4 regions of the Pseudoalteromonas sp. A3 genome follow, and region 3 is predicted to be linked to each of the others. Evidence: predicted binding sites of a transcription regulator. Region 3 holds the regulator's gene; each other region holds the start of a gene.
What was found. The regulator sigma-54, encoded in region 3, starts transcription at its own class of promoters, with help from an activator protein. The targets are predictions, from matches to a motif close to GTTGGCACGNNNNTNGNNT.
Positions count from the first base shown of each region.

Region 1: the regulator sigma-54 is predicted to act here: its motif matches at 4,678-4,696, upstream of OIZ54_RS04335 (diacylglycerol kinase family protein).
Region 2: the regulator sigma-54 is predicted to act here: its motif matches at 2,905-2,923, upstream of OIZ54_RS11280 (EF-hand domain-containing protein).
Region 4: the regulator sigma-54 is predicted to act here: its motif matches at 4,973-4,991, upstream of OIZ54_RS02640 (EF-hand domain-containing protein).

Region 1 is NZ_JAPCKL010000002.1:280,457-287,679, reverse strand. It holds gene hmgA (homogentisate 1,2-dioxygenase) at 15-1,313, shown strand; gene maiA (maleylacetoacetate isomerase) at 1,319-1,948, shown strand; gene OIZ54_RS04350 (TIGR02647 family protein) at 1,945-2,178, opposite strand; gene OIZ54_RS04345 (DUF1496 domain-containing protein) at 2,296-2,598, shown strand; gene OIZ54_RS04340 (VF530 family DNA-binding protein) at 2,653-2,961, shown strand; gene OIZ54_RS04335 (diacylglycerol kinase family protein) at 3,000-4,619, opposite strand; gene OIZ54_RS04330 (sigma-70 family RNA polymerase sigma factor) at 5,076-5,600, shown strand; gene OIZ54_RS04325 (anti-sigma factor domain-containing protein) at 5,597-6,280, shown strand; gene OIZ54_RS04320 (DUF4331 domain-containing protein) at 6,657-7,223, shown strand, end outside.
Region 2 is NZ_JAPCKL010000005.1:177,121-184,343, forward strand. It holds gene OIZ54_RS11265 (ATP-binding protein) at 1-1,170, shown strand, start outside; gene OIZ54_RS11270 (response regulator) at 1,180-1,854, shown strand; gene OIZ54_RS11275 (PA4780 family RIO1-like protein kinase) at 1,873-2,727, opposite strand; gene OIZ54_RS11280 (EF-hand domain-containing protein) at 2,982-3,257, shown strand; gene OIZ54_RS11285 (hypothetical protein) at 3,269-3,721, shown strand; gene OIZ54_RS11290 (MFS transporter) at 3,850-5,151, opposite strand; gene OIZ54_RS11295 (putative bifunctional diguanylate cyclase/phosphodiesterase) at 5,156-7,096, opposite strand.
Region 3 is NZ_JAPCKL010000006.1:202,129-209,351, reverse strand. It holds gene OIZ54_RS12950 (zinc-dependent metalloprotease) at 1-383, shown strand, start outside; gene mgtE (magnesium transporter) at 430-1,788, opposite strand; gene OIZ54_RS12940 (HPr family phosphocarrier protein) at 2,048-2,320, opposite strand; gene rapZ (RNase adapter RapZ) at 2,361-3,206, opposite strand; gene OIZ54_RS12930 (PTS sugar transporter subunit IIA) at 3,226-3,678, opposite strand; gene hpf (ribosome hibernation promoting factor) at 3,683-3,970, opposite strand; gene OIZ54_RS12920 (RNA polymerase factor sigma-54) at 3,998-5,497, opposite strand; gene lptB (LPS export ABC transporter ATP-binding protein) at 5,567-6,292, opposite strand; gene lptA (lipopolysaccharide transport periplasmic protein LptA) at 6,289-6,837, opposite strand; gene lptC (LPS export ABC transporter periplasmic protein LptC) at 6,827-7,223, opposite strand, start outside.
Region 4 is NZ_JAPCKL010000001.1:594,293-601,515, reverse strand. It holds gene OIZ54_RS02670 (acetate kinase) at 1-1,000, opposite strand, end outside; gene yfbV (terminus macrodomain insulation protein YfbV) at 1,301-1,747, shown strand; gene OIZ54_RS02660 (putative RNA methyltransferase) at 1,880-2,680, opposite strand; gene OIZ54_RS02655 (energy-coupling factor ABC transporter permease) at 2,677-3,324, opposite strand; gene xthA (exodeoxyribonuclease III) at 3,330-4,136, opposite strand; gene OIZ54_RS02645 (exonuclease III) at 4,378-4,809, shown strand; gene OIZ54_RS02640 (EF-hand domain-containing protein) at 5,031-5,552, shown strand; gene scpB (SMC-Scp complex subunit ScpB) at 5,704-6,294, shown strand; gene rluB (23S rRNA pseudouridine(2605) synthase RluB) at 6,291-7,160, shown strand.

The sequences.
Region 1 (7,223 bases), on a different contig from region 3:
CACAGGATCTAAATATGGCCAGCGAAATAAACTACATGAGCGGTTTTGGCAATGAGTTTGAAACCGAAGCGCTACCCGGTGCATTGCCTGTTGGGCAATTTACCCCACAAAAGGTGAAGTACAATTTATACACCGAGCAATTTAGCAGCACGGCCTTTACGGCACCGCGAGCCGCTAATCGTCGCACGTGGCTGTACCGCCTTCGTCCATCGGTGGTACAAGGTGAATACACCGCTATAGATAACGCACTAATAAGAACAGCGCCTATAACTGAAGCAATTACGCCACCTACAATGATGCGCTGGAGCCCTATTGATATTCCCACAAAGCCTACTGATTTTATTGATGGCTTAATTACAATGGCTGCAAATGGCAGTGCCAATGGGCAAACCGGTATTGGTATTCATGTTTATGTTGCTAACAGTTCTATGCAAGGGCGTTATTTTTGTAATGCCGATGGTGAGCTGTTGTTTGTGCCTCAGCATGGCGAACTGTTATTACACACCGAATGTGGAAAGCTCACAGTAAAGCCGGGGGAAATTGCCGTCATTCCTCGCGGGATTAAATTCTCGGTTGATTTAATTGATGAAACCGCACGTGGCTACATTTGTGAAAACTATGGTCATGCATTTGAACTTGCCGAGCGCGGCCCCGTCGGTGCAAATGGCTACGCCAACGACAGAGACTTTAAATACCCTGTTGCTGCATTTGAAGATAAAGAAGGTACCTTTGAATTAGTCACTAAATTTAACGGTCATTTATTTAGTTGCCCTATCACACACTCGCCTTTTGATGTAGTTGCTTGGACCGGTAACAGCGCACCGTACAAATACGACTTAGCACGTTTTAATGTTATTAATACCGTGAGTTTTGACCACCCAGATCCTTCTATATTTACTGTACTTACCTCCCCTTCAGCCACTGAAGGCATGGCAAATGTAGATTTTGTAATTTTTCCACCGCGCTGGATGGTGGCAGAGAATACATTTAGACCTCCTTACTATCATCGCAATATTATGAGTGAGTTTATGGGCTTAATAGAAGGGGTTTACGATGCAAAAGAGCACGGGTTTGTACCAGGAGGCGCTAGTTTGCATAATTGTATGTCGCCACATGGGCCTGAAGCCGAGGTATTCGAAAAAGCATCTAACGCTGAGCTTGCACCGCAAAAATACGAGAACACGTTGGCCTTTATGTTCGAGTCTCGTTACATAATATCGCCCACTAAATATGCCCTTGAAGGAAAAGAGCGCCAAACTAATTACACTCAGTGCTGGCGTAGTATCACAAAACATTTTACAGGCGAGGAATAATAACAATGAAACTATACAGCTACTTTCGCTCATCTGCCGCATACCGTGTACGCATAGCACTTAATTTAAAAGGTATTGAGCATGATATGCAATTCGTTAATTTACTTAAATCTGAACAGCTAGCACAGCCTTACTTAGATAAAAATGTGCAAGGTTTACTTCCTGCTCTTGAAACGGACGAAGGCGTATTAGCGCAATCACTGGCTATTTTAGAGTGGTTAGATGAAAGCTATCCGCAAACGCCGTTAATTTATGGCACTGCATGGCAAAAAGCGCAAATTCGTAATATTAGCTATGCAGTGGCATGTGATATTCATCCAGTAAATAATTTACGAGTGCTGAAGTATTTAAGTAACGAATTGGGTGTAGACGAGCAAGCTAAAGCCGCCTGGTATAGGCATTGGGTAGAGCTTGGGTTTGAAAAAATTGAAATGATGCTAAGTGAAAACAATGAGTTTTGCGTAGGCAATACACCCACTCTCGCTGATATATGTTTAGTGCCACAGGTATTTAATGCGTTGCGTTTTAATGTAGATATGGCTGCGTATCCAAAAATTGCAGCCATTTATGCACGTTGTAATGCATTACCCGCTTTTAGTGACGCCGCGCCGCAAAATCAGCGCGATGCAGTTTAACTTTTTAATGCGCAGTGAATAACACTCACGTGCTCTATTAAATCAAGGCCCAGTTCGGTTAAATAGCCGCCATCTGGGCTGTCTATCACGCCTTTATCAAACAACCTTTGCGCCGCGCTTAATAAACTTGGTTCAGCATCCGAATGTAACTTAATCCCTTGCATTTTGCTCTCACGTGGAAATTTAGCTAATAACGTAAATTCATCTATCATTGTTTGATTAAATTGCATGTGTTCACCTTTTTATAATTGTGTGTTTAAGTCAGTGTTGTTTAACGCTATTACTTACCCTAGCATGTTTTTTAATCGTGTGTACTATTTTTAAACTATCAAAATTCGAGGTCGCTCATGCGTCATATTATGGTTTTATTTATTTTTTTAATTGCGTTCACTTTGGCCCCTAGCAGTTATGCAAAAACAGTCAAAACCCATTCTATTATTGACGCTAATGAGATTATTAATAATGGTGATATTTGTTGGTACGACAACAAACGTTATAGTGAAGGCGCGCTGGTACAAGTACATTCTTTTACCTTAGTGTGCGCTGCTAATAACCCGCAGCATAATAACAGTGAGCTAATTTGGCTAAAATTAGATAAAAAAGGCAATATTGTTTATCCCACAAAGCCTAAAACCATTACGGTCAATTAGCGCTAAAAGAGGATTTACGCTACAATGCGCACAGTTTAAATAAGTAGTATGACTATGGATAATCAACCAAAAAATCCTCTTCATGGGGTAACGTTAGAACAAATTTTAGTAGAGCTTGAGCAGCGCTTAGGGTTTAAAGCCATGGGCGAGCAAGTAAACATTAAGTGTTTTACCGACTCACCGAGTATTAAATCAAGCTTAAAATTTTTACGTAAAACCCCTTGGGCTCGCGATAAAGTTGAAGCTCTCTACTTACATACGTTAAGTAACAAGCCGCTGCGTAAACCCAAAAGCGCTCAGCGCCCTAAACCTGCCAGCCAAAGCGACAGCAGTGGGTTTGTTTGGCCAAGCATTAAAAAGTAACACACAAAAATGCACGTTAAATACGTGCATTTTGTATTTTATAACTCCTTACTAATTACATTTAACGAGGCGGGGTCAACTGTAATAGTAAGCGTATCCGCTGTTTTAATTTCACCATCGAGTACATACTTAATTTCTTCGTCTGCGGTTATCGTTACTTTTTTAGCGTTGGTATGATGCGAGCTAATTGCTAAATGCGTTTGTGTAATACTACTAAACATAAGTTCAGCAATGCTTAACACGCGAGTGGTGTTTTCATCACTAGGTAGCAGCCAATTAATGTCTAATAGGCCATCTTCGTGATCGGGCTGACCACCTCCTTGGGCTAATAACGTAGTAAATGGCGCAGCATTAGCCACAATAAAACTATTTGTATTTACTTCCTGCGTTTGATTATCATCAAGGGTAACATAAAGGGTTTGCGCTTTTTGCTCACTAAATGCCTGAAAAAAACCACTTAAATAGGCAAGCTGACCCGATTCGTTTTTTGAGTCTCTATCTGCTTTTTCTACCATTGATTGCTCATAACCAATCCCTGCTAACAACAGCATTAACTCGTCATTACAATAGGCCGTATCAATTGTTTGGGTTTGCCCATCAATAATAAGATCGCAGGCCTGCTCAACAGGAATGATTTTAGAGCTAATCCCCATAAGCACATGCGCTAAGGCATTGGCTGTGCCCATTGGGATAATACCCAGCTTGCACTGAGTGTTTACCAACATACTTGCTACTTCTGTCACGGTCCCATCGCCGCCACAGGCAATTATTATATCTGGCTTATTTTTAATGGCTTGTTTCGCAAGCTCAATACCGTCTATTTCTTTGGTGGTGGTTAATACTTCTAAGTCATAATACGCTGATAACCTAGCCACTATTAAATGCTCTTTGTCTTGCCACATTTTGGTACCCGACACAGGGTTTGCAATAATAACGGCTTTGTTTTTAATAACTAGCTCCCCCTTTTTATGTCGCTTTGCTAAATGACGAAGCTGATGCTTATTAAGATTTGCGGTTTCGCGGGTTTCTTTTATTTGCGCGAGCACTTGGTGAACATCGGCGTTTTTATCTTGGCTCAGTAAATACGCTGCCATAACAAATACCGAACGCCCTCTGCCCAGTGCACAGTGAACTACCACGCGGCGGTCTTCTTTAATATGATGATGTATCCAGTTAATGGCTTGGTTTAATTGCGAATGGGTAGGCACACTATGATCAAGCACCGGAATATTTAAATAGCTAATATTTTCTTGTGTAGAGCTCCATTCTAAGCCATCAAACTCACACGTTACATCTAATATTGCCGTTATGCCGTTTTCTTTTAACGTATCAATATCAGAGGGGAACAATCGGCATGCTAAAAATAAATGGTCGTTAATTTTTTGAATGGGAGGGACTTTATCGTGCTTGCGAGAATACGCATTGTAAATTTGAGCACCCAGTAAAAAAGGCACAAATGCCCAGCGAATATAAAATGGAATAACACCATTTTCACGCTTCCTAAAAATTTTCGCCAAATTAAAAATGTAAGCACCACTGACAAGAATTAACGACAATGCACTCCAGTAAAATACCACTGCAAAATATACCGAGTTAACCTCCCACCCTATAAATATAAAAATTAACGCTAAAATTAAATAACTCGTTGCAGCCCACATATTTTCTCCTTTATTTTTACTGTTTTGGCACATTTTTTACAGCTGTGTATAAGTGTAGTAGCAATTTGCACGCCAACAAAAGTTGTTTTTTAGGAACAAAAACAACACTAAGTAACTGATCTAAAATGAATAAAAGTAGCTAGCTTTAGCTGTATTCGCATATTAGGCGCTTTTTACACAGTAATCGGTCATTTTTTCTCACTACTCAAAGGTAACTGTTTATATTTAAAACTTGTTTCAATGTGTACAGCAGCTAATATAAATGTCAGCTTAAAAGTTTTTGCATCCAATCACTCTTTTCACACGTTTATTGAGAGTGTGTTTATCTTTATTAGTTAAATTTATAGCAGCCTGTTTAATCTCTATTTCAAAGCGATTAGGTTGCGCTTAAATAAAACAATTTTTAATTCATAAAGCCCAACACACCTCGGTAATAATAAAAACAACAGGAACCTTATGGAAAACGACAATTTACTTCCCCTTTTGTGTAAAACAGCACAGGGTAACAAAGCCGCGTTTGCTGATTTGTATCAGCAAACAAGCGCAAAGCTTTTTGCGATTAGTTTAAATATGCTGTCAAACCGCGCGCACGCAGAAGAAGTACTGCAAGAGGCATTTATAAAAATTTGGCATAACGCGTCAGAGTACAACTCATCTAAAGGCACAGTTATTAGCTGGATGATAAGCATTGTGAGATACCGCAGCTTAGATGCATTGCGTTATCACAAGGTAAGAAAAGAGCAGGCAATGGGTGACGATGAATACGATGAACAAGCTGTCGATGTTAGTTACGACGAACAAACCAAACTTGTTAATTGTATTGAGCAACTTGACCCCCAACAAAAACAAGCCATTCATTTAGCCTATTACAAAGGGCTAAGCCATGGTGAGTTAGTCAATCACATAGAAACGCCCTTAGGCACAGTTAAAAGCTGGATCAGGCGTGGTTTGCAGCAGTTGCAGAGGTGTTTAACATTATGAATTATAATAAACCAGAATTACTTGATGCTTTAGCAGGGCAGTATGTATTAGGTACTTTAAAAGGCCTGGCACGAAAACGTTTTCAACGCTTAATGCTCAGCTTACCGCAAGCCCGAGAAGCCACTATAATGTGGGAGCAAAATTTAAATGATTTAGCCAGTGCAATTACGCCTCAAACACCCAGCGCGCAAGTGTGGCAGAATATTTTAAATACATTAGAACACACCAACCAACCCGTTAAAACGGTGATCAAACCAGCCACATCGCTATGGCGCAATTGGTCATTTATAGCCACAGCTGCCTGTATTATCTTAGCATTTTTGGTTATTCAGCCCACAACTCAGCCCCAATACAGCCAACAAATTGCTTTAGTACAAAACCAAGATAAGCAATCACTGTGGTTTATTAACGTAGATGAGCAAACATTATCGGTTAAAGCCAGTGATAAACTCGTTGCGCAAACCGATAAAGACTACGAGCTGTGGATGATTTTAAAAGGGCAAGACACGCCAATTTCGTTGGGTCTACTGCCTAAAAACGGTGAAAAACAGTTACTCAAAGGCACGCGCTTTAAGGCACAAGACATTGCCCTACTCGCTGTTAGCTTAGAGCCTTTAGGTGGCTCGCCAAACGGCGTACCAACACAAGTACTGTACACGACAGATTTAGTTATTTTATAACTAAATAAACGCGACTGGTTGGTCAAACTTTGTTTGGCCAACCTTTTTATTTACCTTGGGTAACCATTAATATTTGATTAAACTAAAGTAGGCTTAATCGCAGTGCGATGCTTATCATATTGTGTGCTCAATACCTGCTGCGTTATTTTAATTGCATACACCCCCTGTAATAAGTATAAAACCAAACCGCTTCAGCCCCTTAACACTCTCTTATCACTTCCTTATCTAAATGCAAAACAGCCTGCTGAAAATTTAATCTTGAACGTTAAACACCCCTTTATTAACAATAATAAAAAAATATTTAACTTTTTTGCATCCATTGTGCTTTTTGCTTCGTTATTAGTTATGACTCCAATCAAAACTAAAGGAAAAAGTCATGAAAGCTTTAACTCCATCTATACTCGCAGTAGTAGTATGCAGTACCTTAGTAAGCACCTCTAGCGAGGCATCAAGTCATCGTGAAGCGCCGAACATTAGCCGCTTTCCAACCTTAGACTCTACCGACTTTTACGTATTTAATAGTTATGAAGCAGGCAGAGACGACTACGTTACGTTTATTGCCAACTATATTCCTCTACAAGATGCCTACGGCGGCCCTAACTACTTTGCTATGGACCCAGATGCAACCTATAGTATTCATATTGATAACGACGGTGATGCAGTTGAGGATATTACCTTTGCCTTTAATTTTACCAGTATGCTGCCAAACGATAATCAAGGCGTGCAATTAACCGTTGGCCCAGAAGATAATCAACGTACTGTATCTGTACCACTTAAAAACGTTGGTGGTGTAGCAGCAGGTGATGATAGCGCCGCTAATTTTAGCGAGTCATACACACTCAGCATGATAAGCGGTCCACAACGCACGGGTACCAGTACAGCATTAAGTAATACCACCACCAGTTCAACCACGTTTAATAAACCGCTTGATTATATTGGTGAC
Region 2 (7,223 bases), on a different contig from region 3:
CGCCCAGAAATTCGCGGCGAACGCAGACCCAGACCCCCACAGCATATGGAGCAACGAGATCGACGTCCACCGCCCGAGCATGCCGCGCACTATGCACTACTGGATGAAAACCAGCAGCGTATTTTTGGTAAATTATTTGAGGATTTAAAGTACATTAAAACGCCCATAGAGCTTGAAGGTAAAACAATTGCTTACCTTGCTGTTTCAAAAAGAAAAAGCCTAGCAGATGGGTACGAGCTGGATTTTTTAAAGCAACAAACTAACTATTTATGGCTTATTGCGTTAACCGCAGGGCTACTTACCTTAATGTTGTCTTTTTTACTGGCAAGGCATTTAGTTGGCCCTGTAAAGCAAATAGCCAGTGGTATGCATAAGCTAACCAAAGGGCAGTACAGCACCAAACTTTTATTAGATAGAAAAGACGAGCTGGGCCAGCTTAGTGAAGATTTTAACACTTTGGCCTTTACGCTCGCTAAAGATGAGCAAGTACGTAAACGCTGGTTAGCTAATATTTCTCATGAACTAAGAACGCCAATGAGCATTTTACTCGGTGAGCTCGAAGCTATGTTGCTTGGGATACGTGAACCAAATAATAAAAATATTAGTTCTGCTAACGATGAAGCGCTGCATTTAAAACGCTTGATTGACGACCTGCACATGTTAAACAGCGCAGAACTAGGCGGCATGCATTACACCATGCAACCTACCGACGTAGGCTTTTTACTTAACTCCATAGAGCAAAAGTATCACGTTATTTTTGAGCAGCACGCTATTAATTTTTACCTTCTTAATAGTGCTAACAACACCACAGTAAACGCAGATAAAACACGTATACTGCAATTGCTAGATAATATATTAATGAATGCGGTGCATTACGCCCAGTGCTCAACTATTTCTTTAAGTGCCAATAACGTAAATATTAAAGGCCAAGCCTATTTAGAGCTTATAATAGAGGACAACGGGATAGGCGTTGAGCAAACGCATTTATCGCACTTGTTTGAATATTTATACCGTGTAGACAGCTCTCGCAATCGCCAAGAGGGTGGCTCTGGTTTAGGTTTGTCTATTTGTCAGCATATTGTTAAAGGTCATAATGGCGAAATATCAGCCGAAAAAGCCAGTATTGGCGGGCTTGGCATTGTTATTAAATTACCCTTATTAGTTCAGTAGAGGATAAGTATGAGTGAGCAAATACTCATTGTTGAAGATGAAATAAAACTTGCCAATTTAATGAGCGACTTTTTAACAAGTCATCATTATCAAACGCACCTTATTCATCATGGTGATGAAGTACTTAGCTGGCTTGAAAGTAATAAGCCAAGTGTTATTTTATTAGATATTATGTTGCCAGGGCAAAGCGGTATAGAGCTGTGCAAAGCGATAAGAAAGTTTTCTAATGTGCCCATTATTATGGTTTCGGCAAAGGTGGAGGAGATTGACCGGTTACTCGGACTTGAACTGGGCGCCGATGACTATATTTGTAAACCGTTTAGTTATGCTGAGCTGGTGGCGCGAGTAAAAGCAATTTTAAGGCGTGTTAATACCACAAAAGAGCCGGTAAATAATGCCATGACACTGGACGAAAGTACTTACAGTGTAAATTATAAAAATAGCAGTATAGAACTTACTAATTTTGAATTTCAGTTATTTAAGCCTTTGTATTCAAACCCTAACAGAATTTATTCACGCGATAGCTTAATGGACACCATGTACGCAGACCAACGTATAGTTAGCCACCGCACTATAGACAGCCACATAAAAAAGTTACGTAAAAAGCTTGATGAAGTAACGCAAACCGACAGCGTTATTCAGTCGGTTTACGGTGTGGGCTATCGGTTTGTTCACCCTCAATAGCTAAACGTGAGCGCAGTTTTACTCATCGTCAGCGTTTTTAATACGCTCTAAACGGTCGAACTCTTCGTATTCGGCCGCTTGTATTTCATCGAGTACCGCATCTACGTCTGCAGATTCGTTACTGTCTTCAAATTCTCCGCTGAGCACAGTGTTTGGCGTTAAGCTGGCCTCTTCAAACAGTGCCCACATTTCTTTAGCGTAATGAGTGTTTAATAGGCTAGGTGCAAACTGCGCATAATAACGACGTATGTTGTTTACATCGCGCGTAAACATTGCTTGCGCACTGTTATTGGCTGCGGCGTTTACAGCTTGCGGAAGGTCAATAATTACAGGCCCTTTACTATCAACAAGTACGTTAAATTCTGATAAGTCACCGTGGATAATACCAGCGCACAGCATTAATTTAATATAATGAACCATCATACTGTACTGCTCAATAGCGTCTTGCTGTGTAAGGGTCACATGCCCTAACTGTGGAGCAACATCTCCGTCTTCATCGCACACAAGCTCCATTAACAACACACCATCAATACAGTAATAAGTATCAGGAACTCTGACGCCAGCGCGTGATAAACGTGAAAGCGCGTCTACTTCTGCATTTTGCCAAATTTCTTCTTCTAGTTGTCGACCATAACTTGAGCGTTTACCCATGGCGCGGGCTTGGCGTCCGCCTCTTACTTTTCGGCCTTCTTGATACTGAGCTGCCTTTTTAAAGCTGCGTTTAACGGCATCTTTGTAGACTTTAGCACAGCGAATTTCGCCACCGCTGCGTACCACAAATACATCCGCTTCTTTACCGCTCATTAAGCGGCTTATCACTTCATCAATTAGGCCATCATCAACGAGTGGCTGGAGGCGTTTAGGTATTTTCACTGCGATACAACTAGAAAAATTGGAAGATTAAACATGTATGTTAATAAGTCCTTAGTATGTTAGCTCTCAAAACAGGTGTTGAAAGTGGTTTTAAGTAATTAGTTATCACAATAACCGAAATACCGAATAAGGTAAAAATAACATGATAAAAATCGGATTTATTTTTATTTCCTTATTGTTTGCACAATGTTTGCGTTTTTTAAGCGTACTTTATATTCATACCCTTTATTAATATTTAACCCAAGGTGACCACGATGAAGCATTTTTCTACTTTTGCCGTTGCTGCATTATTATCAATGGCTTTTTCAGCCAATGTTGCAGCCAGAGGCGGTGATAACCCACCACCTAAACCTGACTTTTCAAGCATAGATGCAGATGGCGACGGTGTGATTAGCCTTGCAGAATTTAGCGAAAGTGCGCCACCGCAAGGCGATGCGCAAACTATTTTTGACGAAATAGATGCCGATGGGAATGGCGAAATTAGCGAACAAGAATTAAGTGAACACAAGCCACCACGCCGCGCACGTTAAGGGAGAAAAATATGATCAACAGTATTGGTAGCTCAGCGAGTTTTATGACTCAACAATCTAGCCAAGTAAGCGCTTTAACTTCAGAGCAAACTGAGTTTGTTAAAGAAACACTTGCAGAATTTGATGCACAAAACCTAAGTACGGAAGATGCGCAAAGTATTCAAGCCGCATTTGAAGAGCAGGGGATCTCGCCGACAAAAGAGTTGGCTGATTTAATGAGCGAACTTGATTTTGACGCTAAAAGTATTGGCGATGCAGGACGCCCTGAAGGGCAGCGCCCGCCACCGCCGCCGCAAAACTCGCTAGAATCTGTTGATACTGACGAAGTGGTTAGCTACTTAGATGAGTTATTAACTGAGTATTCAAGCCAGCTATCTGATGAAGATAAAGAATCAATTCTTTCATCGGTACAAGAAAAATTTGGTTTAAGTGAAGGCGATTCACTGCTAAATGTAACTGCTTAGGTGTTATAACTTGAGGTAAAGCTGACTGTTTATCCTTAGGTCTTAAGTCCAAAGCCCGGCAATTATTTTGTTGGGCTTTTTTAATATACCAATTCGCTTAATTGAACACGTATTATTGTGCATTGGTATTACTCCGCTTGAGGCAAAAAAATCGCGCTAATAGCACCTAACAAACCGAGCAGGCTATACAACAAAATAAGCTGTGCGGTTGATAAAAATGCTTCTATAAGCCCTATACTGCCTAACATTAAAAGCAAAATGCCTATTACAGTATTACTAACCGACACGTAATCAGTGCGTTTATTGCCTTGTGCCATATCCACTAAATAGGTTTTACGCCCGAGCCGTACGCCTTGATGAGCAATGCAAAGCAAAAAATAAAAACCAGGTATTACCCAAGCATATTCAAACAGCTGGCTATACCATGTGGCTATTACAAACACGCTCACGCCGTTTATGGTGACAAGTAACGCACTGATCACAAGCACCTTTTGGCTAGAAAAATCGCTGAGTCTTCCCCATATTGGCCCAGAAATTAAACTTGCTAAGCCAGACACGGCTAAAAATACTGCCAATAATGAAAATTCAAACTGCTGAGAGCTTGCTAAAATAATATAAAAAGGCGCGCTTAGGGCTGAGCAAAGTAAAAAGGCGCGGGTAATTACAAAGTGTGCAAATTGTTTATCTTGATAAAGCAGCTTTAATTTACTTAGCGCATTTAAAAAGCCATTTCTACCGCCTTGTGTCGCCCCTTTGTATTCGTTTATGCGGCTATAAAAAAGTGCAGCAACAACCCACAAAACAGCGCCTAAACACAGCGCAATTAATACCGTATTTTGCTCTTTTTGCCCCGAAAAAAACCACATCATTAAACCAAAAGTGAGTGTTGCAAAGCCGGCAATACTTGCCGCCAGGCCACTAATATTGCCCCGCTTCTTTTTAGGAATAACTTTACCTAATACATCTTTAGCGGCAATAGAATTAAACCCGCGGGCGAGGCTAAAGAGCACCAGCAGAGCTAAAATTGCATAGCCAGCCTGAGTGCCTTCTAACACAAATGAAACACCAACCATAGCGCCAATACATAAAGCTTGGGCAAATGCACCGCAAACCCATACCCACTTTCTTACAGAGAGTTTACGGATAATATTGGCTATCGCTAATTGTGGTAATAAAGAGCCAGATTCTCTTATAGGCACCAGCCACGCTATAAACGCGCTTGGCACGTTTAAGCTTTGCATTAACCAAGGCAGAGTGACTTTAGGGTTGAGGAGGGCATCGGCAAATTTACTAAAAAGCTGGCTTGTTAATAAAAGAATAAAATTACCGGCCACCTCTTTGCAGTCATCTTCGTTTATGTCTTTACAGGCGCGTGCGTCTTCATCGTTGTTAAGGCGTTTATAGACTTGCTCTTTAGTGAGTTTTTTCATACTGCTAGCTACACAATTTGTTTTGCTCTTTGAGGTACGAATCTACAAAGTGTTGTTCCATAGGTTTAGAAAAGTAGTAACCTTGTAGGTGAGACACGCCAATTTCTTTTAGCATGTTGGCTTGCTCTAGGGTTTCTACACCTTCGGCAACTACTATAAAATCAAGTGTTGAGGCCATTTGCACAATCGCATGAATTATACTTAAGCCTCGCTTATCCATATTTTGAATGAAACTTTTATCTATTTTTACTATGTCTACACCAATATCTAACATGCTCGACAAGGATGAGTACCCAGTACCAAAGTCGTCAATAGAAATACAAAATCCTTGTTTTTGAAGCTCTTTTACTGCTGCTAAAAAGGTGAGCTTATCTTCAGCAAACACAGATTCAGTGATTTCAAGGTGTAGGTTTTCTGGCTTTACACCGTATTGATCAACGATATTTACAACCTTAGTGACAAAATCAGGGTCTTGAAGTTGTATTACAGATACATTAACGCTCACAGCAATAGGGGGTTGTACGTTTTTAAACGTGCAAGCTTGCACACACGCTTGCTCAATAACCCATAAGCCAAGTTCGGTTATGAGGTTGTATTGCTCGGCAATGGCAATAAATTCATCAGGAAATATCGCTTCGTTATTTAATTGCCAGCGTAAAAGTGACTCAAACGAGGTCACCTTCGCTGTTTGGCTATCCACAATAGGCTGAAACACTAACCGCAAGCCGTTGTCTTTTATTGCACTTGCTAAGCGTTTACTGAGCAATTGTTCGCGTTCTTGTTGGCGCTTTAAGTCATTGTTGTAAATATTTACGCAGCCTTTGGCAATACGTTTTTGATGGTACATAGCTAAATCTGCTGAACGAATTAACGCACTTAAATCGCCCTCATGCTCAGGAAATAACGCTATGCCAATAGTGGCAGATACCCAGCTTTGGTATTTATATCGTTCATGCTCGGCACGAATGCTTTTAATAACCTTTTTGGCAAAACCAAATAAGTCTTGTTCATCCTCATAGGTTGTTAAAATTAAAAATTCATCTCCGCCCCAGCGGCATTTGTATAAGTGGCGGGTGCAAACGTTAGTGAGTCGCTCGGCTATTTCTTTAAGTACTTGGTCGCCAACTTTATGACCCATAGAGTCATTAATTTGCTTAAAGCCATCTAGGTCTACAAAAAGTAAAGCGAGTTTTTCCTCGGGGTGATCTGCCAGTTGTTTATTTGCCACTTTTAAAAAAGCGGTGCGGTTTAACAAGCTTGTTAGCGGGTCAGTATTTGATAAACGGTAAATTTCTTCTGTGCGTGTTTCTACTTTGCTTTCCATCTCGTTAAGTAGTTCGCGGTTTTGATTTCGTAATTTTATGGCTGTTTGGGTAAATGTGGCCGACTTATAAGAAGAGGCGACCATAATTGCCGAAAAAGTAATGCCCAAAAAGCCTAATACATAGTGGTAATAGTCATCAGATAAGGTTAGTACTACAGAGTAAGGCATTAATAAAATAATGCTGTAACACACCGAGGTAAAGCGACTACCCGAGAGCAAATTGGCTGAGCCACCAGCAAATGCCGACAAAATAGCTATTGTGGTGGTAATTTCAACGGTGGATGAGCTTTTATGAAACCACAGTGCGTAACATGACCACGAAATCGCGGTCGCTATACACCCCACCGAAAAGCGTTTTAAAAAGCTATTTGCATTAAAAGGCTGGTTAACTTCTTTGGTGTAGTTAAAGTAAATAACATCCATTAGCCTTGCTGCTAAAACAACCAGCATGAAAAAAAGCCAAATTATTTTTTCTTGATTTGTTCTCTCATCCGTTAGGTCAAATGCAAATACAAGTACAAAGCTAACTAACGCCGAAACACCAATGCCAGATAAAGCATTAGAATATAAAAGTTTTACGGCTTCTCTGCGTTCATCACTATTTAAATTTTTATATTGCACTCATTAAAGCCTTATGAAAAGTAATGCGGGTAAAGCAGGTTACATTTTATAAAAACACAATAATAAATATAGTTTAATGACAGGGAAAATGCAGATTTAAATAAAAAAATGCCCATAACACAATGTC
Region 3 (7,223 bases):
GTTTAGCTCAACAACAAGTACGTAATTATAATTTTTACAGCTTAGATGAGTTGTTAGAGCAGCTTTACAGCCAAGTGTTTAATGTGTCATCACCTAATACAATGAAAGGCAAAATCACCCAGCGGGTGCAATTTTTAACTGCAAAAAATATGGCTGATTTAGTCACTAGTGACAAGGTAAGCCCAGAGGTGCAGGCGCAGTTACGTTTCTACTTGGTAAAATTAAGCAAAGAGTACAATCAAAACTCAATGTTAAGTAATACCAGTGTAGGAGAAAGCGCATTTAAACAGTATTTAGCAGAGCAAATAAAACAGTTTTTAAAAGTAGGTAAGTGGCCTGAAAACTTCAGTGGTTTACCAATGCCACCGGGCTCACCAATTTAATTATATGTTTTAGTGTGTAGTGGCTACTTAACCTCAGTTCAGGTTGCTAAATAAGTAGCCACGTTGCGGTGCCTAAAAAGGCAAAAATACCGACAATATCAGTTACTGTTGTAAGTACAACACTACCTGCAAGTGCAGGGTCTATATTCATTTTTTTCAATAAAATAGGAATACATGCGCCAGCAACACCAGCTACTACGAGGTTCATAAACATTGCAAATGCGAGCACGCCGCCAAGCATAAAATCCCATTGCCAAAGCGCAATTACACTGGCTATAAGTATTGACCAAATAACCCCGTTTAATGCGCCTATCGCCAGCTCTTTAGCCATTAAAAATCGTTGGTTAGTTTGGTTAATATGGCCCACGGCAATACCGCGAATAACCAGAGTTAAAGATTGGCTACCTGCTACACCACCCATTGAGGGCACAATGCCATTGAGTACAGCTAAAATAGGTAATATATCTAAGGTGCTTTCAAAAAAGCTGGCCACAAAGGCGGCAGCTAAGGCTGTGAGTAAGTTAACGCCAAGCCATACTGAGCGTTTTTTTGAGCTTTTTAAAACAGGTGCAAAGGTGTCTTCTTCATCATCAAGGCCGGCAAGGCTTAATAAGCTGTGCTCTGCATCTTCACGAATAACATCAACAATATCATCAATGGTGACACGTCCAAGCAAGTGGGCGTTATCATCGACTACAGGGGCCGATATCCAGTTGTGGCGCTCAAATAGCTGAGCAACTTCACTTTCATCCATCGAAATAGGGATAGACTCACAGTCTTCATCCATTAAATCTTGAACAATTTTTTCAGGCGGATTAGTTAACAGTGTACTAAGTGATAATGCACCTAAAAAACAGTTATGTTTATCAACAACGTATAAATCATCGGTGCCCTCTGGCAGCTCACCGCGTAGCCTAATATAACGCAGCACAACATCAAGTGTAACGTCTGGGCGAATGGTCACCGTATCGGTGTTCATTAGCGCGCCTGCTGAGCGCTCTTGGTAAGATAAAGCCTGTGTAGCGCGTTCGCGGTCTTGCGTATCCATAGCGCTAACCACATCTTTGTACACGGTGTCAGGTAGGCTACGTAGGACTTCACCTAAATCATCGTGGCCCATATCCTCAGTGGCCGCGGCAATATGCTCAGGTTCCATTTGTGCAATGATGCCTAAACGTACATCTTCAGAGAGCTCTTCTAGCACATCCCCTTGCACATCTGGGTCAACCAGTTGCCAAAGCATGCGTCTAATTTTATGCGGAGAGGATTCAAGCAGCAGTGCTGTATCACAAGGTGCTGTTTTTGCTAGCATGCGTCTTACTTGAACAAATTGCCCACTATTAAGTGATTTAGTCACTTGTTTTAGTTGCTGTAGTGGATAGTCTTGTTCAAACGCTTCTGGCATTGGCATCCTAAATATTTTTGTGTAATGGAAAGGTGTTTAGTAAGTGGTTTTGCCCACTGTTATTTTCTTTATTTTTTGTGCTAAACCCAATGCTAGGACTAAATTAGTGTTTAAAATTAAGTAACCAAATTTAGCTGGGGCATGGCTTTATTACCCTAAATTAAAGCACTAAATTAGGCGAGTCGGAATACCCTAACTTACTAAATCTTTATAGTTCAGCCTGATAAGTCTTTAACTTATAAGGCTATGGTGCTTTAAATTATTCTTGTTCGTTAAATCGTTGTGCAATTAATTGCCCAACCGCATGCAAAGCTTGCTCTGAATCAGGGCCTTCACAGACTACTTTAACTTCTTTACCTTTACTGCTTTCAAGTAGCATTAAAGCTAATACGCTGTCGCCTGCAGCTTCTTTATCATCTTGGTGTAAGGTGATTTTAGCATCAAACTGCACAGCTAATTGCGCAAGGACCGTTGCCGCTCTGGCGTGTAAGCCTAATTTATTTTTTATTAGAAATGTGTCTTCACAGCGCATAAATTACTATACCTAAACTGAACAGGTTATTATTTTAAGGTTACTTTTCTTGCTCACGATGACGAATTTTGACATTCGGATGCGTCATAGCAAAGCTCTCACCAATGGCTTGCGCTAAATAAACAGAGCGATGTTGACCACCAGTACAGCCAATTGCAATAGTGAGGTAACTACGGTTATTGCGCTCTAAGTGTGGCAGCCAAGTTTGTACAAAGGTTTGAATTTGCCAAGTGAATTTTTGCACTATGCTGTGATTTGCCAAAAAATCTTTTACTGGTTGATCAAGGCCCGTAAGCGGTTTAAGTTCAGGCTCCCAGTGGGGGTTTGGCAAAAAGCGAGCATCAAAAACATAATCAGCTTCTTTAGGTATGCCGTGTTTAAAGCCAAACGATTCAAACGTTACAATAAGTTGCTTATCTTTTTTACCCAGTATTTTTTCGCGAATTGACTCTGCTAATTGGTGCACACTTAAATCGGTGGTATCAAGCATAAAGTCAGCGCGCGTTACAAGTACATCAAGCAGTTCTTTTTCTTTTTTTATTGCTAAATCAAGCGGCAGCGAATCGATGGATAAAGGGTGTAATCTGCGTGTTTCTGAAAAACGTTTGATCAGTGTTTGATCATCACTATCTAAATAAAACAGTGTGGGTTTAGCAAAGTCAGGAAGGTACTCGAGAATATCGTTAAATTCGTCTTGTTCTTTGGGGATATTACGAACATCTATACTAACGGCTATTTTGTCATAGTTATCTGAAACACTTCGCACCAAAGAGGGCAGTAGGTTGACCGGAATATTATCTACGCAATAATAGCCTAAATCTTCAACCACGCGTAAAGCAACCGACTTACCTGAACCAGAACGGCCGCTTATGATAATTAACTCCATTTATAGCCCTTAGTATTTACTACGATTGATCAACAATTACTTGATACAGCTCTGCATCGGTTTTAGCACTACGCAGCTGTTTACAAAATTCTTTGTTGCTCAGTTTATCAGCTATGGTTGCCAGAGTCTTTAGGTGCTGTTGGTTATCGCCATCTGGTACGATGAGTGCAACAAAAATATCAACAGGGCAGTTATCAATAGCATCAAAGTTAACAGGCGTGTCGCTAACAAGTACTAAAGCCAGCGGCTCTTCTACGCCACCCATTCTGCCATGAGGAATGGCGATACCCCGGCCAATACCAGTACTGCCTAGCTTTTCTCTGCTTGCCAGCGCATTAAGAATATCTTGTTGTGGTAAGTAGGGGAGCTTTTCATGAGCTAGCTCACTGATAAACTCTAAAATTCTTTTTTTACTACTAAAAAGGACCGCAGCTTTGCTGCAGTCCTGGCATACTAATGTACTTAATTTCATAATATTAGTGTCTAGCAAGCTTCTCTTTATGTTTTATGACTTGACGATCGAGCTTGTCAATCAACGAGTCTATAGCGGCATACATATCTTGGTGCTCTGTTGAGGCAAATAAATCTGCGCCACTTACATGAATAGTCGCTTCTGCTTTTTGGTTGAGTTTTTCTACATCGAGAATGACATGCACATTGCTAATATGATCTGAGTGCCTTTCTAGCTTTGCAAATTTATTATTTACATAGTCTCTAAGTGAATCAGTTACTTCTACGTGACGACCAGTTAGGTTTAGTTGCATAAGCATTTCCTCTTTGTTTTTTACGTCTTATATCAAACTCTTTCTCTGATTTGACGGTGGAATAGCTAGCGATTCACGGTATTTTGCTATTGTGCGTCTAGCTACTTTAATTCCTTGCTCTGCCAATATATCCGCAATTTTACTATCACTCAATGGTTTAGCTGAGTTTTCCGCGGCAATTAGCTTTTTAATTAGGGCACGTATTGCGGTTGATGAACACTCGCCGCCATTTTCAGTGCTTACGTGGCTTGAGAAAAAATACTTAAGCTCAAAAATACCACGTGGCGTATGCATATATTTTTGCGTAGTAACACGCGAAATTGTCGATTCATGCATTTCTACCATTTCAGCAACATCGTTTAAAACCATTGGCTTCATGGCTTCTGGGCCATGTTCAAAAAATGCCTGTTGCTGTTTTACAATACAGTTTGTTACTTTGAGCAGCGTGTCGTTTCTGCTTTCAAGGCTTTTTATAAACCATTTAGCTTCTTGTAAGTGAGAGCGAATAAATTGGCTATCACCACTTGATTTTACGGTACGTGACATAGCCGCGTACTGACTATTTACGCGTATTTTTGGCATGCTATCTGGGTTTAGCTCTACCACCCAGCGGCCTTTTATTTTTTTAACCGACACATCTGGTATTACATACTCCGACTCTTCCCTTACTATTGTATCTGCAGGTTTTGGGTTGAGGGTATGTATTAGGGTCATGACCTCTTTAAGCTCGTCTTCTTTAAGCTTAGTCTTTTTCATTAATGTACGATAGTCGCGTGCCGCTAATAGATCAATGTGATCGGTTAAGATCATTTTAGTTTGTTCTATAAAAGGGGTGTCTTTATCAAACTGGTTTAGCTGAATACACAAGCACTCTTGTAAACTGCGCGCGGCTATACCTACAGGGTCAAATAACTGAATACGCTTTAAAACGGCTTCTATTTCGTCAAGTTCAACTTCAACTTCGTCATCGTTTTCTTGGTTAAAGCTTTCTAAAATTTCTTCGCAACTTAGCGTTAAAATACCCGAGTCATCTACAGCTTCTACAATGGCAATAGCAATGGCTTCATCAGTGGGGCTAAAAGGAGTAAGCTGAAGCTGCCACATTAAATACTCATGTAGCGTTTCAGTAGAGGCACCTTGATAAATAGACTCATCTTCTGGCATTGGGCCTGAGGATGCCGCAGGGGCTGCGCTCATGTACTCATCCCAAGTTACATCCATTGCCATATCATCGCTAACGGTGTCTTTATTTAAAGCTTCGCCACTGTCTTGCTCGTACTCGCTAGTTGTATCGTCAGCCGATGCGCTTACGGTTACATCATCCGTATCTGCTTTTTGTTCATTTTTTCCAGCCGACTCTTCCGTGTAATCTTGCTCTTCTACTTCTAATAGCGGGTTGCTATCAAGTGCTTCTTGTATTTCTTGCTGGAGATCCAATGTACTGAGCTGCAGCAAGCGAATCGCTTGTTGCAATTGTGGAGTCATTGTAAGTTGCTGGCCCATGCGCAGCTGTAATGATTGCCTCATGTATCTCTAACAATCCTTTTATGTTGTTATAATTAATATTAGCAGATGCTTGTAGGTGTGGCTTAAATGTTACAGCCTAAATTGCTCGCCTAAATAAACATCGCGTACAGTTTTGTCATTTAATACGTGTTCTGGGGTGCCAGATGCAATTAGCTCCCCATGAGAAACAATGTAGGCTTTTTCACAAACATCAAGGGTTTCTCTTACATTGTGATCGGTAATTAATACGCCAATGCCACGGTTTTTAAGATGTTCTATTATTTTCTTTATATCTAACACTGAAATCGGATCAACACCAGCAAAAGGCTCATCCAATAAAATAAATTTAGGGTTTGCTGCCAGTGCTCTGGCAATTTCTACACGGCGGCGTTCACCACCAGAAAGCGCCATACCTTGGCTATCGCGAATATGCTGAATACTAAATTCATCAAGTAAGTTGTTAAGCGTTTCTTCTCGTGCGGCTTTATTGAGCTCTTTACGCGTTTCTAAAATAGCCATTAGGTTTTGATAAACTGTCAGCTTTCTAAATATTGATGACTCTTGCGGCAAATAGCCAATGCCTAAACGGGCGCGGCTGTGCATAGGTAATAACGTAATGTCGTTATCATCAATAGAAATTTTACCTTTGTCGCTAGGTACTAACCCTACAATCATGTAAAAGGTGGTGGTTTTACCTGCGCCATTAGGGCCCAATAAGCCAACAATGCTGCCGGCTTCTACCTCAAGGCCTACATTTTTTACAACTTGGCGGCCTTTATAGCTTTTTGCTAATAGTTCTGCTTTTAAGGTGCTCATGGTTGACCTTCGTTACCTGTTTTTTCTTTAATTTTTGCTTCAACAGGCACTAAAATTGTGTGGACACGATCCGTAGAGTTTTCGTCTTTTTCTGCGCTAATAAGCTGCTGCTGCATGTCGTAGGTAATACTTTTAGCATTAATTTTTTGACCGGCTTGTGCGACTTCAGCATCGCCAACAAGCGTTAAAAAGCGCTTTGCTACGTCGTAACGTACTTCGTTTGCGCTGGCACTCATTACGGTACCGTCGTCTTGTTTTTCTTCGAAGTAGGCTGGGCTGCCAGTGGCAATAAGGAGTTGTTTGTTATCCCCTAAGTCTTCACGTTTATGTACTTCGAGTCGGTCGGCTGTAATTTTGCGATTACCATGCACAATTTCGACGTTCTTTTCAAAAATACCTACGTTTTCTTTAAGTTGGCCTTCTTGACGGTCTGCACTAATAGAAATTTGATTTGCTGGCGGTTGAGCAGCAGGCTCAGCAGCAGAGGCGCTAAATGCAAGCATTAGCGATGGGATAATAAGTATTTTAGTGAGTTTATTGGTCATAATATATTGTTCGCGTATGGTTAATTAGTTTTATTACTTCGGTTTTTAAATCGGCTTCAAGGCCTTTACCGACAATTTTTAAATTAGGCCCAGTGACAACCACTGGCTGCTCAGAGCGCATTGTTAGCGCTTTAATGTCGACTTCGATGTTATCGGCATCGATGTTATCTATCATGGCATTATCAACTAAATTTTTAGCAACCACATTGCCTTCTAAAATAAGTTGTTTATCTTCGTAAAGCGTTGCTTCGTCTGCATTTATTCGCCATGTTTGCTTTTCGTTATACAAGGTGAAAATAGGTTTTTCAAAAAACGTAAAACCAAGCTGTTGGTACAGCTCCATTTTAGCCGCTGTGACTTTATGGCTTATTTTGCCTTGCTCGTCA
Region 4 (7,223 bases), on a different contig from region 3:
CACCGGTAAAAATAAGCGCATCTAATTGCTGTAATGGCACCATGTAGGCGGCAATTTGTTTAGCAAGGCGGTAGCAAAAAATGTCAAGTGCAAGGGCGGCTTTTTCATGGCCAGCTACAGCGGCTTCTTCTATGGTTCTGCAGTCGTTAGACAGCTCACTAATACCTAACAAACCACTTTCTTTATTAAGTAAGTTGTCGATTTGTTTTGCATCGTAATTAAGTTGTGTTGTTAAAAAGTTAAATAAACCAGGGTCGATATCACCACTGCGGGTGCCCATTACTAACCCAGCAAGCGGGGTTAAGCCCATGCTAGTATCTACACTTTTACCGCCTTTAATTGCACACACAGAACAACCATTACCTAAATGCGCACTAATAAAATTGCTTTGCTCAACAGGCTTATTAATTAATTTAGCGGTTTGGCCTGCTACATAATAGTGGCTTGTGCCGTGCATACCGTAACGGCGAACACCGTGCTCTGTGTATAGCTTGTAAGGGAGTGCATATAAATAGGCTACTTTATCCATGGTTTGATGAAATGCAGTGTCAAAAACAGCAACCTGTGGCAAACCAGCAAACGAAGCCTGCGCTGATGAAATACCCAGTAAGTTTGCATGGCCATGTAAAGGGGCAAGGCTTGAAGCATCTGAAATACCCGCAATGACTTTTTCATCTACTAATGCAGATTGAGTAAAGTGCTCACCACCGTGAACAACACGATGGCCTACGGCAATTAAATGCTCATCTAAGTGGTGATCTTTAATTAGGCTCACAAGCGTATTAATTGCTTCACCATGCGCTTGATTAGCAGCTAAGGTGATAACGGTTTTATTACCTTGGTATTTATATTTGATAGATGGATTTTCTGAACCTAGGCGTTCAGCTAAGCCCGAAATAATTTCATGCCCGTTATCAGCATCAATAATGGCAAATTTTAAACTCGAACTACCACAGTTTAATACTAAAACGTGTTGTGATTTAGAGGGCGTAGTTGGCATAGATACAGTTTCCATAAACAATAAATTTAGTAAGTGTACGTTAAGATATGAACAATACACTTAAGGTGCAAATTAAAGGTAAACTTAGCCACCATATAGGTGATAAAAAAGCGACTAAAGTCTAATTTATAAGATGAGTATTTTAACCCAGTTAATAAATTTAGTTTAGTGTTTAGTTGCTTATATATACAAAAACAATAACTTTTACTGCTAAAGTGTGAAGCTATTTATTTGTGTTACACTTACAGGCAGTGGCAAGCAGGCGCTACGGGTTTAAAAGTTTAGATGTGAGGAGTCATGATGCAAAAAAGTGTGATGTCACAATTACAAACGGGTAGGGCATATGCAAAAAAATGGCCTATGCGTAAAGAGTTAGCACCGTTGTTTAACGAATTTAAAGTAATTAAGGCAACCGAGCTGGCAATTACTGTAATGCCAATATTAGCCATGCTTACGTTATTTTTTCAGCTTAACTATTTAGGCCCCGATTTTTTACCGCAAGCGATTGCCAGTGCATTGTTTTTTTTATCGTTGCCGTTGCAAGGCTTGTTTTGGTTAGGTAAGCGAGCCGAAACACCATTAGAACCGAGCATGCAAAAATGGTACAACGAGTTATATACCAAAATGGTGGCAAATGGCTATCAAGCCCAAATAAGCGAAAACAAGCCCCGTTATATGGAGCTTGCACAATTATTAAAAGACATGTTTGATAAAATGGATAAAGCGTTTACTAAAGAGCAATTTTAGAGCGCGTTTACCTGTAAGTGTATGAGCAGAGCGCACGCTTTGCTCCATTTATTCATAACACTCCCTCTGGCATATGAGCTTACTCAATATAGCCGGGCAGTAACTTCCTCACTAACACTCGTTATTAAAACATCAATCGGCTTTACTAAACTCGGTAATGTAAAACGATAGGGTGACGCTTTGGGCGCCTTTTTCTTCAAGAGTTTGCCAATGTTCAGGTCTAAATTTCCACGCAAATGGTGTCATCATTATTAAATTTTTAATATCTGAAAAATTAAGCGTAACCTGCTCTGTAATGAGCTTTTGATCTGCTTTTATAAAGCCGCTTGGCGTGTCAATTTCAGTGTGTTTTGCTACATCTGCATAAATATATTCTTTAAGCTCTTTTAAATGCCATGGCCCTGGGCTTGCAACTACTAATGTGGCATTTGGCGCTGCTAAACGCGCCAGCTCTTGCTCAAACAAAGGCGCAAAAACACTAAGTAATACGTCAGCAGTGCCTGACTTAAAAGGCGTCTGGCTAATTGATGCAACGCTAAAATGACATTGTGGGTATCGCTTTGCTGCATATTTTACGGCTGATTTAGAAATATCAACGCCGTATACCTGCGCCTCTATTTTATCTGCAATGGCATGAGTATAAAATCCTTCGCCGCAGCCTAAATCTATTAGCACGTTTGGTTTGCGCTCACTAATTATATTACTTAATGCGTGCTGTAAAAATGCGTAAAAGCCTTGCTCTAAAAAAGCACGCCTTGCTTGTACCATTTCGAGCGAATCACCCGGTTCCTTTGAGTTTTTGTGTTGCACCGGTAGTAAATTTACATAGCCTTCTTTGGCAAAGTCGAAGGTGTGATTATTGTCACATCGAAGTGATGAATTATGTTTTAAAAGTGCGTGGTTACATAAAGGGCATTGGTATTGCAGACTCATGAGTCTAGGTAGTCCTTATCATAAAAAGTTTTGACCCAGTGTGGCCGATAAGTGATCAAAAGCGTAATGGCCATACCGTTAAGCATTGCCTCAGGAAACCAAATGATAGCACTTAGGTATACGTAATTATCTGCCAATTCTTGCCAATTATATTGCCCTATAAGCAAATAAAACAAAGCCCCTAAGCTTATTTTTAGACATGCAATAAAGCCTGCCAATATAAAAGAGCACACAAAAATATAAACAAAAAAGTGACGCGGTAAATACTGATAACTCATTATAAAGCCAAGGTAGCTTAATAATGTAGGAATAAATGCACCAAACAGTATTTGCATGGGCAAAAGATTAAGATCAATGTTTGCAAAAGCCGCCAATAGGGCACTAGCCAGCAGGCTACTTAAAATAGCAAGGCGCCACCCTAAAATTAGCGTTGCGGCAGTTACACCTAAAATGTGTAAATCAAGACCGCTTAAAATACCCGCTTTAATTTGCCATAACATGGCAAACACTAACGCACACGCAAGTACCCCTATTTGCCGTGCAGGCGTTTTATAAAGTGCTTTATAGGTATTTTTTTCTACGCTTATAAAGGTAATAATTAAAACAAGGGCCCAAAGTAGCCCTTGCATTTTAAGCGTTAACATAGCAATTATTTAAAGGTTGACCAAATTGGCGCATGGTCAGAGGGCTTTTCTATGCCGCGTAATTCGTAATCTATGCCGGTATCAATACATCGCTCGGCAAGGGCATGGGTAGCAAGTACAACATCAATGCGTAGGCCACGATTATCTACAAACCCTTTAGAGCGATAATCAAACCACGAGTATTTGTCGCTTGTATCAGGGTTTTGCTCTCTGAAGGTATCTTTAAAGCCCCAATTTAATAATTTAGCAAGCCATTCGCGCTCCTCTGGTTGAAACGAGCACTTACCTGTTTTAAGCCAGCGTTTAGCGTTTACTTCACCAATACCAATATCTAAATCGGTAGGCGAAATATTGATATCGCCCATAACGATAACATCTTCATCGGGCGTGTGGTTTGTTTCTAAATGGGTCATTAAATCTTTGTAAAACTGGCGCTTATAAGGGAATTTTGTTTCGTGATTTATATTATCGCCTTGTGGGAAATAACCATTCATTACCGTTAGGTCGCGGCCATTTTCTTGCTCAACTGTCACACTTATCATGCGTTTTTGTGCTTCTTCAGTGTCGCTGGCAAAACCTTTTAAGACCGATTTAGGCTCATTTTTGCATAACATTGCCACACCGTAGTGCGCTTTTTGACCATGAAAATAAACGTGGTAACCCATTTTTTGTACGTCCTCGAGAGGGAACGCCTCATCATGAACTTTAATTTCTTGCAAACCAATAATGTCTGGCTGGTGTTTATCTATAATTGCTTGTAACTGGTGTAAGCGAGCTCGCAGACCATTGATATTGAAAGAAATAACCTTCATAAAATTTACCTTTAATTAGACTCTGTTTTTATAACTAAATTGTATCAGTAAATAAGCCTACATAACATGATCGAAATGAGAAAATAGCTGCGCAAATGTTGATCAATTGGTGTGTAAAGTTTAAACATTGTAAATGCTTTATTAATTATTTAAATAAATAAAAAATTCAATTGATCTCGTGATTATTGAATATATAATGCGCAAAAATTACTTATTTAGTCGTTCAAATAGGATCTCTCTCATGAAAACACAATTACTTTTAGCTACTGCTTTATTAGCCTCTGCGTCTGTACCAGCAAAAAGCAACACTTACTTTAGCCAAGATAATAAACTTGAATCTAAATTATGTGTATTAAGTGCAAATGAAGGCTTTAGCGCAGCGCGTAAAGAAGCAGCACAACACGGTGTATACTTATCGCGTTTTTCTAAAAGTGTTTTATGTAATGGTCAAGATATTCGCGACATTGCTAAAAAAGTAACGTCTAACCAAGCTGCTGAATCAAAAGTTGAAGTGTTTGCAAAAGATGAACACCAAGAAACACAGTTATGTATCACAGCGTTAAAGCAAGGCCTTGCGCCTGTTCGCCAAAAAATTGGTAACTTAAACTCGTTAAAGTGTAACGGACAAAACGTAACTGAATTTGTAAAGCGTTACCAAAACGCAGCAATCTAATTGCGCGGTAACATGTAGATTAAAATAATGCCCAGTTTGTACTGGGTATTTTTTTGCAAAAATTACAAGGTATGCAGCAATCATTGCAAAGCTAAGTAATTGATTAATGTATATAAAACAAGCTAAATACACGTAACTTATTGATTGTTGGCGGCTTGTGCACTTTGGCATTGGACTTGTATTAGTTAAAGTGACATTTACTAACTACAAGGATACGTCTTATGAAAAAGTTAACACTCGCAACAACTATTTTAGCTTCTTTAAGTTTAGCCGCTTGTGCCTCAAACCAAGGCCTTGAAAAAATCGATAGCGATTTTGCAAGTTTAGATAACGACAGTGATGGTTATATTTCAAAAGTAGAAGCAGATGACGATAGCATCTGGGGCCACTTTTCAAATATTGATACCAATATGGATAACGAGATCAGTCGTAAAGAATTTAACACTTACATGCAGTTAAATACCGGTAAGGTAGCGACTGACAGCGAAGTAAGTGAGTCGGCATTTAAAGCTAAAATAGCTAAATTTGATAAAATCGAAAATGATTTTAGAAGTTTAGATAACGACAAAAATGGTTACATCTCAGTAGAAGAAGCTGACGATGATGATATTTCAAACCATTTTGGTTACATGGATGGCAACAATGATAAACGCATCAGTAAAGGTGAGTTTAAAGGCTACATTAGCAAATACGGTAAAGCCGTTGCTGAAGATGATGCACTAAAGCATTATAAAAACAGCTAATATTAGCTAAATACGCTACACATAAGAGCCAGCATTAATTGCTGGCTTTTTTGTGCATTTAATTTGTTTTAAAAGCAGATATATTTTCCCCCTTTTGCGATGTTCTGTCATAATAGATGGCTACGTATTTTAAAGGGCAAAGCAAAATATTATGGCGGGTCGTCGAATTAGTGATGAACAATTAATTGAGATCATTGAAGCGGCTATATTTGTCGCAGACAAACCTGTTAGCAAACGCCACTTAAAAGATACTGTACTTGCTGGTTTAGCTATTTCTATGTCACGAATTAGCACTGCCATAGATGCTATACATACCCACTACCAAACACGTGGCATCAAGCTAGTTGAAGTAGGCAGTGGCTATCGCTTTCAAGCGTGTAGTAGTTTAAGCCCTTGGCTTAGTAATTTATGGCAAGAACGGGCACCTAAGTACTCTCGCGCACTACTAGAAACATTGTCGTTAATTGCCTACAGGCAACCAATAACGCGTGGTGAAATAGAGCAAGTACGAGGTGTAACAACCGGATCAGCAATTATTAAAACCCTCCTTGAGCGAGAGTGGGTTAAAGTAGTAGGGCATAAAGAAGTACCTGGTAAACCAGCGCTTTATGCAACAACAAAATTATTTTTAGATTATTTTTCGTTAACCGGTCTAGATGAACTCCCTGCATTGCCAGCGCAACAGGAAAGTAAAATAAACCAGTTATTAAGTGATCCTTCTGTGAGAGAACCATCCGAATGAGTATTCAAGGTGAAAAGTTACAAAAAGTCCTAGCCCGTGCAGGGGTAGGCTCACGACGTGAAATGGAAAAATACATTGATGCAAACCGCGTTAGTGTTAATGGTAAAGTGGCTAAATTAGGTGACCGTGTTGAGGAAACAGACTTAATACGTGTTGATGGCCACAGCGTAAAAATTGAAGAAAAAGCCGACCGTATTTGTCGTGTAATTATGTACAACAAGCCAGAAGGGGAGTTAAGTACACGTAAAGACCCAGAAGGACGTCGTACTGTTTTTGACCGTTTACCACGCATAGACGGTGAGCGTTGGATTGCTGTTGGTCGACTAGATATTAACACGGCAGGTTTAATGTTATTTACCAATGATGGTGAGCTAGCGAACCGCTTAATGCACCCAAGTTATGAAGTTGAGCGTGAATATTCAGCCCGTGTATTTGGTGAAGTGACCAATGAAACCATTAAAAACCTAACGCGTGGCGTAGAGCTTGAAGATGGGCCGGCTAAGTTTTTAACGGTTAAATCTTTGGGTGGTGAAGGGATTAACCGTTGGTACAATGTAACGCTAAACGAAGGACGTAACCGCGAAGTTCGCCGCTTATGGCAATCGCAGGATGTAGAAGTATCGCGCCTTATTCGTATTCGTTATGGAAAATTAGAGCTAGATAAGCGCCTTCCCCAAGGTGGCTGGGCTGAACTTGATTTAGAAACCGTTAACTATTTACGTAAAACCGTTAAATTAGGCCGCGAAACACAAACTAAACTGTCGGTTATGCCTGAAAAACGCAAAGACAAGCGTGCTAAAATTAACCAAATTCGTAAAGCGGTTAAAAAGCATAACCAACGTGTTAAGCAAACTAAGCGTAAGTAATACCAATCCGTAATAATACTTAATCATTTTGCGGGGCTAAACGTGTCGCTACCGAGGTAAAAA